Regions from separate parts of the Clostridium sp. LS3 genome, predicted to be linked through region 2. Evidence: a T-box and tRNA genes for the amino acid it is inferred to sense, from the RefSeq annotation. Region 2 holds a T-box; the other holds one or more tRNA genes.
What was found. The T-box of region 2 lies ahead of tyrS (tyrosine--tRNA ligase). A T-box ahead of a tRNA ligase gene usually reads a tRNA of that ligase, here a tRNA-Tyr.
Positions count from the first base shown of each region.

Region 1: it has a tRNA-Tyr gene. The T-box ahead of tyrS (tyrosine--tRNA ligase) is inferred to sense a tRNA for this amino acid. The anticodon was not compared.

Region 1 covers NZ_CM143921.1:3,538,226-3,542,655, forward strand. Annotated here, with positions in the region: gene nagA (N-acetylglucosamine-6-phosphate deacetylase) at 1-657, shown strand, start outside; gene metK (methionine adenosyltransferase) at 697-1,872, opposite strand; SAM riboswitch class I at 1,975-2,083, opposite strand; tRNA gene ACZJV1_RS16640 (tRNA-Tyr) at 2,234-2,318, opposite strand; tRNA gene ACZJV1_RS16645 (tRNA-Thr) at 2,324-2,398, opposite strand; tRNA gene ACZJV1_RS16650 (tRNA-Val) at 2,416-2,491, opposite strand; tRNA gene ACZJV1_RS16655 (tRNA-Tyr) at 2,514-2,598, opposite strand; tRNA gene ACZJV1_RS16660 (tRNA-Thr) at 2,605-2,679, opposite strand; tRNA gene ACZJV1_RS16665 (tRNA-Tyr) at 2,705-2,789, opposite strand; gene ACZJV1_RS16670 (hypothetical protein) at 3,089-3,523, opposite strand; gene yyaC (spore protease YyaC) at 3,633-4,154, shown strand; gene mreB (rod shape-determining protein) at 4,215-4,430, opposite strand, start outside.
Region 2 covers NZ_CM143921.1:2,747,150-2,751,579, forward strand. Annotated here, with positions in the region: gene ACZJV1_RS12880 (YibE/F family protein) at 142-1,326, shown strand; gene ACZJV1_RS12885 (hypothetical protein) at 1,444-1,614, shown strand; gene tyrS (tyrosine--tRNA ligase) at 1,707-2,915, opposite strand; T-box leader at 3,047-3,315, opposite strand; gene ACZJV1_RS12895 (DUF4179 domain-containing protein) at 3,429-4,430, opposite strand, start outside.

The sequences.
Region 1 (4,430 bases), 790 kb from region 2:
GATGCTGTTGTATCAATTACAATTGCTCCTGAAGTTCCTGGCGCTAAGGAACTAATAAAAGAGTTATCAAAAAAAGGAATAGTTTGCTCTATAGGTCATACTAAAGCTACTTACGATGAAGCTATGGAAGGAATTAAATGTGGTTGCTGCCACTCAACTCACTTATTTAATGCAATGACACCATTTGCTCATAGAGAACCTGGAGTTGTAGGTGCTATATTTGATAGCGAAGTAACTACAGAAACAATTTCTGATGGTATCCATATATCATATCCATCACTTAGAATAGCTTACAATCAAAAGACAACTGATAAAGTTTTATTAGTTACTGATGCAATGATGGCATGTGCGATGCCTGATGGTATGTATGCATTAGGAGGTCAAGAGGTTGTCGTTAAAGATGGAGCTGCAAGACTTTTAAGTGGAAGCTTAGCTGGTTCAATATTAACTCTAGATAAAGCTATTAAAAATGTATATAAAAATGTTGGTCTTTCATTAAACGAAGCTGTAAAAATGGCAACTTTTAATGCTGCTAGACATTGTAAAGTTGAAGATAGAAAAGGTCTTATAAAAGAAGGCTTCGATGCAGATTTGGTTTTATTTGATGAAGACATAAATGTAAAAAATGTTATAGTTGCTGGTAAAGTATTAGTATAAATAAAAATGCTCCAATTCAAAATTGGAGCATTTTTTATTTTAAAGATACTTCTTTATTTCTTCTACTTTATTTAAATCTTCCCAAGGTAAGTTTAAATCATTTCTTCCAAAGTGACCATATGCAGCTGTTTGCTTGTAGATTGGTCTTCTTAATTCTAAATCTCTTATTATAGCTCCTGGTCTTAAATCAAATACTTTTTCAACTATTGAAATTATTTCTTCTTCTGATTTCTTTCCAGTTCCAAATGTTTCTACCTCTATAGAAACTGGCTTAGCAACACCAATTGCATATGCTAATTGAATTTCTAATTTATCAGCTACTCCAGCTGCTACTAAATTCTTAGCAACCCATCTAGCCGCATATGCTGCTGATCTATCAACTTTAGTTGGATCTTTCCCTGAGAAAGCACCACCACCGTGTCTTCCATATCCACCATAAGTATCAACTATTATCTTTCTTCCAGTTAATCCGCTATCTCCTTGTGGTCCTCCAACAACGAATCTTCCAGTTGGATTTATGTAATACTTTGTGCTATCGTCTAATAATTCTGCTGGAACTACAGCTTTAATTACATGCTCCATTAAATCTTCTCTTATTTGTTCTTGAGATACATCTTCACTATGTTGAGTTGATATTACTATTCCATCTATTCTTATAACTTTATTATCATCATATTCAACTGTAACTTGAGTCTTTCCATCCGGTCTTAAGTATGGTAAAGTTCCGTTCTTTCTTACTTCTGATAATCTTCTTGATAATCTATGAGCCATAGCTATTGGTAATGGCATATACTCTTCTGTTTCATTTGTTGCAAAACCAAACATCATTCCTTGGTCTCCTGCTCCAACTGCTTCAACATCATCTTTTTGCCCTGCTCTAGATTCTAATGCTTCATCAACACCCATAGCAATGTCACCTGATTGTTCATCTATTGATGTTAGTACTGAACATGTTTCACAGTCAAAACCGTATTTAGCTCTATCATAGCCTATTTCTTTTACAGTTTCTCTAACTAACTTTGGAATATCAACATAACAATTAGTTGATATTTCTCCCATAACCAATACCATTCCTGTTGTAACAGCTGTTTCACAAGCAACTCTTGCCATAGGATCTTTAGCTAAAATACTATCTAATACAGCATCTGAAATTTGGTCGCAGATCTTATCTGGATGCCCTTCTGTAACTGATTCTGATGTAAATAATCTTCTCATTTTCATTTCTCCTTTCATTTTATTTGATATTAATTCTAATTAATTTAATTTATAAAATAAAAAAATCTCTTCGATAAGAAGAGATGTTAAAAGTCATAATCTTTCTTATCTTGCAAAATTACTTTGCAGGAATTGGCACCACACTCAAAATTACTGAAGTAGGTTGCCGGGTTTCATCGGGCCCTTTTCCCTCCGCCTCTCTGGATAAGAACTAATATCAAATTTTACTTTTCAGATTATATCATCTTTAATATTAATAGTCAACTACAGAACCTAAAATAATTACATATTTAGATTCTTTAACTGATAAAATATTAAATTATTTAAAAATATAAAAAAAGACAAGTAAACTTGCCTTTTGTGGTGGGGGAGGACGGATTCGAACCATCGAAACGAAACGTAACAGATTTACAGTCTGCCCCCTTTGGCCACTCGGGAACTCCCCCACATTTGGAGCTGGCAATAGGAATCGAACCTACAACCTGCTGATTACAAGTCAGCTGCTCTACCGTTGAGCCATGCCAGCATATTTAATTTTTAAAATGGTGGAAACAACAGGGATCGAACCTGTGACCCTCTGCTTGTAAGGCAGATGCTCTCCCAGCTGAGCTATGCTTCCATAAGAATAAAATTTTATAAAATGGTGGGGGAGGACGGATTCGAACCATCGAAACGAAACGTAACAGATTTACAGTCTGCCCCCTTTGGCCACTCGGGAACTCCCCCATTTTATGGAGCTGGCAATAGGAATCGAACCTACAACCTGCTGATTACAAGTCAGCTGCTCTACCGTTGAGCCATGCCAGCATATTATAAATTAATAAATTTCAAATGGTGGGGGAGGACGGATTCGAACCATCGAAACGAAACGTAACAGATTTACAGTCTGCCCCCTTTGGCCACTCGGGAACTCCCCCGTTTAAAATTTATTTAATTTCAGTTAAGTAAACTTTGTATCTTCTCAACCGACAATGATTAGTATATATTTATTATATCTTAATTTCAAGTACAATTTTCACTCATTTAAAGAAACTATATTTAATTTATTCTGTTTTTCTTTTATTTTCTTCTAATTAATACTAATATCTTTTTTATTAACAATTTTTCTGTCATAATTATTCTATATTAGATATTAAATAAACATCCCTTCAACTTGTAATAATTTTTAATAAATATATATTGCTATAAGTAAAATAATTTTTTAAATAATAATTTCTTATACTTCTTTTTCTATAATATCTAAATCAATATAATCACTTATAATATCCTTAAACTCTTCATATTCTTTATTTGACATTCTTTGCTTTACTAAAGACATACCTTTTGTAATGTTAACTGTATTTTCTCTATCCGAAAAATAGTTATTAACTTTTATTATATCTACTATAGCTAAATTTCTAATTAATACATTTATTTTTTCTTTTCTAGCTTTATCTAAATGTCCAAACAAATTATTAGAGGAATCTACTTGATTTATAATAATTGTAGATTTATTTTTTTCCTCACTAATAAACTCTTCTTCTTTATTGTATTTTACTACATTTTCACTAATAACTTCTTCACTTTTTAATGGCTCCCACACTAATAAAAAATATATTGGGATAACTATACTAATTATTATGGTAATGGTAGAAAATAGTAATCTCTTCATTCTATTTCATCTCCTTTTATTTGATTAATTTCCTCTTTTATGATTTTTATACATTTTATTATAATTAATCTTTATCAAACATATACTTTTATGGCGGGGGTGAATTTTAGTGAAGCGTAAAGTATTATATAACTCTTATAATTCTCATATTGAAATAGCAAATTCTATTAAAAATTATATTACGGAAAATACTATAATAGTTTGTATAGGAACAGATAAATGTATTGGTGATTGCTTAGGTCCAATGGTTGGCACATTTCTAACAGAAAAAGCCTTCCCTCTCCCAGTGTACGGAACAATAGAATCTCCAATACATGCTTTAAATATAAATAAAATATTGAATGAAATTAATAAATTGCATCCTAAATCCTTAACTATAGGTATAGATGCTTGCTTAGGTGAATATAGCTCAATTGGTGAAATACATACCAGAGATTATCCAATACATCCTGGAAAAGGTGTTGGTAAAAATTTACCTGATGTTGGAATTGCCTCAATAATAGGAATAATAGATTCAAGTGAAAATGCAGAAATTTTCACATCTAGAAGCATTCGTCTAAATTTAGTTATGGAAATGGCTAAAGTGATTTCTTCTTCAATTATTGAAGCATATAAGATTGTTAATAAATAAAAGGGAGCAATAAAATACTCCCTTTTACAATCAATTATATATAATATGTATAATATTCTACTACTCTATCAAAGTTATTTCCTTGTCTGATAGACTAGATTCTATTTTATCTAGATATCCTAAAACCTTGCCTGTACCCTCTGCTACTGCTTCTACAGAGTTATTAGCAACATCGACATTGACTCCTGTTTCATGCTCTATTAGCTTATCTAATCCATCTAATAAAGATCCTCCACCAGTCATTAAAATGCCTTTTTCTATTATATCAGCAGCAAG
Region 2 (4,430 bases):
ATATTATAATACAGTATTATCCATATTGCTAAAAATAATTAATAATCAAATTATTTCTAACAATATTTTCCTTATGTAATTTACCTTTCATATATACTATACTATAATTATTATTGTATATAAATTACTTTGGAGGATAAAATGGGTAAAAAGATTGAGAAGAATAAGAAACAAAAAAAAGGTTATTTAAATCAAAACGTTATTTTAGTCCTTGGTGTTATATTTTTTAGCCTACTCCTTATAGGTATTTCAAAATTTATATTTAAAAGTGGTTTCTTACCTGACAAATATAATGGAAATATGAAATATTATAATGCAGTTGTTAAAGAAGTATTAAGTGAGGACTTAGCAAAAGATCCTTTTCTAGAAAATGTTGAAGTTGGATTTCAAAAAGTACTTGTTGAAGTTTCATCTGGCCCTTACTCTAAAACTTTACAAGAAATAGAGAATCCAATAAGTAGACTATATAACTTAAAGGTAAAAGAGGGAACAAAAGTTATAATTGGAGTGTCTGAAAAAAATGGAACTACTCAATTTAATTTATATAGCTATGATAGAAGCAATATGATTTATTTGTTAGTAGCAATATTTATACTTTCAGTTGTAGCAATAGGTGGAGTTAAAGGCGTTAAGTCCTTGGTTGCACTAATATTTACTTTAATATGTTGTGTATATTTGATGGTTCCTTTAATGTTAAGGGGAGTAAATCCTATAATGGCTGGAATAATTATGAGCACACTTAGCATAGTTATCACTCTTATATTAGTTTCTGGTTTCAATAAAAAGACACTAACTGCTATTTTAGGTACTATTTCTGGTGTTGTTATTTCTGGGATAATAGCTTACATTTTTGGTGCATTAACAAACCTTTCTGGTTTAAATATGAGTGAAGCTGAAAGTTTAATGTATATTGCTGAAGATACAGGTTTAAAAATTAGAGGAATAATGTTTACAGGGATTCTAGTAGCTACTCTTGGTGCTGTTATGGATATTGCCATGTCAATTGCATCCTCTATATTTGAAATTCATAAAGTAAATAGCAAAATAAGTTTTAATGATTTATTTAAAAGTGCTATGAATATTGGTAAGGATACGATTGGAACAATGACAAACACCTTAATTTTAGCTTTTGCTGGAGGATCACTAAGTATTTTAATTTTAGTATTCTCAGCTAATATGCCTTTTAATAAAATGATAAATTTAGACCTTTTAGGTATTGAGATTATTCAAGGCTTATCTGGTAGTATTGGAATAGTTTTAGCAGTACCAATTACGGCACTTATAGGATGTTATTTATGTAAAAATCAAATTAAGTTTAGAAAATAAGATACAAGTTATACCTCTATAAATAATAAATACTATATTAAGCTACATTTTAATAATATTTTTTCAGTACCTTATGGAAAAGCTAATATAGACAACTTATATTAGGAGGGAACTAAAATGGATAATAATAAACATAGAAGAAAAGATCGTCCTAAATCAAATGCTGAACTTAGAAAAATGTATTCAGAATCCGGCTCTGAAATCGGTATTGAGAATGGAAAAAAGAAAGGTGCTCACTCTAACGGTAAAAAGTTCACTAAAAGATCAAAGTTATCACATAATAAATAACTTTAATATGCTAATTTATTATATGATAACTTTATAAAAATAACCCTGTCCTAATTGACAGGGTTATTTCTCATTACTTTAAAAAATTAATTTTATGAATTAATTTCTATCTTTACAAATTTCTTTTTGCCTATTTTTAATACATCTCCAGAAGATAAATTTATATTCAAATCATTTATTTTTTCTCCATTAATTTGAACTCCACCTTGTTCTACAAGTCTAGTAAATTCTTTTTTACTCGGAACATACTTTTCTTCTATTAATTTAGAAGTAATATCCTTCAATAAATTATTTTCTACACTTAAGCTAGGAATATTATCTGGTATTTCTTTTTTAGCAAATGCTGAATTATAAAATTCTATTGCTTCATTTAAAGCCTCTTCTGAGTGATATAATTTTGTTATTATTTTAGCTAATTCTAATTTAACATCTTTTGGATTTTTGCCATTAATTAGTTCATTCTTTATTTTATCTATTCTATCTGGATGCTCATCTGTAGCTAGTTCAAAGTATTTTATAATTAAATTATCTGGAACTTCCATTATTTTTTTTAACATTATATTAGCAGGTTCATTTACACCAATGTAGTTCCCAAGACTTTTACTCATTTTTTCAATACCATCTAATCCTTCTAAAATAGGCATAAACATTGCTATTTGTTGTTCTTGTCCCATAGTTTTTTGAAGAGTTCTTCCCATTAAAATATTAAAGGTTTGATCTGTTCCTCCAAGTTCTATATCAGACTTTAAAGCAATTGAATCATAAGCTTGCATCAAAGGATAGAAAAATTCATGAATTCCTATTGGAATATTATTTTTATACCTTTTCTGAAAATCATCTCTTTCTAATACACGAGCAACGGTAGTAGTTGCAGCTAAATTTAAAACTTTGTCAAAAGTTAATTTTGAAAGCCACTCACTATTAAAACGAACTTCCGTTTTATTTTTATCTAAAACTTTAAATATTTGTTCCTTATAAGTTTCAGCATTATTTAAAACCTCTTCATCAGTTAATGCCTTCCTTCCTTTTGCCTTTCCTGTTGGATCTCCTATTTTACCTGTAAAATCTCCAATAACTATTACCGCTTTATGACCTAGATCTTGCATTTGTTTAATTTTACGTAAAACAACAGCATGACCAAGATGAATATCCGGTGCACTTGGATCAAGTCCTAACTTAATAATTAATGATTCATTATTTTTTTCAGCTTTTTCTAGCTTTTTTCTTAATTCTTCTTCATTAACTATTGTGTCTACTCCCTTTTTAATGATTTTCATTTGCTCTTCAATTGTTTTTTTCATCTAAAACACTCCTCTTATATTATTTAAAATATAAGCAAGTTCTATAAGACTAACTTTGTAAAAGCTACTTGATAAAAGTATCTGAACCAAGATAAGTATTTTTAAAAACAAAAAACTCCCGTCCCTTATATCAAAAGGACGAGAGATAAATCTTCGTGTTACCACCTTAAGTTCATAGACAATTCACATTGCCTACCTTTTCGAGTACTCCATTATTACCCAGGTAATACTCTAGCACTATAACGTGTGCAAGGAATACGTCACAGCCTACTAAACCTTAAAAGTCATTTGGTGTGAAGCTCAAAGATGTATTCATAATTAGCTTAACTTGCACCTCTCATCAACCGGCTACTTTCTGTAAGCTTTACTAACTACTACTTGTTCTTATCACAGCTTTTAATTATCTTATACTCCGAATTATAAACATTTATAAATCTTCGTTATGCTTATTAATTAATATGGATTATATATCTTATTTACTTTATTGTCAATATTTTTTAAAAATTCAATTAACTAATAATCAATTTTTATATTTATAGTCCTATCTTTTTTCTTAATATCTAATGCTTTATTATTGGAAATAAATAATTTTTCACTATTAGATAACTTCTCTCCTTCTCCAATGTACAGCTGTCTTCTCATAAATATAAATTTTCTGTAGTCTTGGCCTAAATAATCTTTTATATTAGCTTTATGAATTGATTGTTCATATGAAAAAACACCATCATACGGAAGTATTTCATAAATCAAGTATTTATCAAACCATATTTTTTTATACTTACTCCAGTAAGATATATCCACTACTTCTTTCTTTTCATTATATTTTAACTCTTCTATAAATAAATTATCATTTACCCAAGTATCTTTAATATTACTCTTAATATCAATATTTAGAGCTTCGCTAAAATTTGCTGATGCTATAACTATCTTAGCCTTATTAAATTCATCTATGGCTAAGTCCTTTAGAACAAAGTTTTCAACTATTCTAATACCATTATTTATAGTTTCCTTTTCATCATGTACAACTACACCCATTCTCTCAATGTTTCTACCTTCTATATTAGGTCTAAAATATATACCTTCATTAAAAAAGCTTCCATAATTTTTTTGAATAGCCTTAATCTTTTCTTCATTATTAGAAACTACTGAATAGTCTAGATTTATAGCTAGAGGGCTAACTCTCAAATTATTTACTATAAAGCTTACTCCATCTATTTGAATTTCATTATTTTCTGGCTCTATATTCTTAATCTTAACTATCTTAGATGAATCTATATCTACAGTTATCTCCTTAACTTCACCTTCCTCTGTAATTTCTAATGTAAAATCCTTTTTATTTTCTCCTATTTTAAATGTCCATACACTTAATGTATCTCCATTTTTGTCTTTTTCACTAAATGCACTTGAACCCGATGCAAAATCCCCATTGAAAATTCTTATATCAGATTTAGGTTTAGTAGAATCATATTCTTCAGGTGGCACATCTGTTGGTAAAAACCTATCTGCATAAGTAAT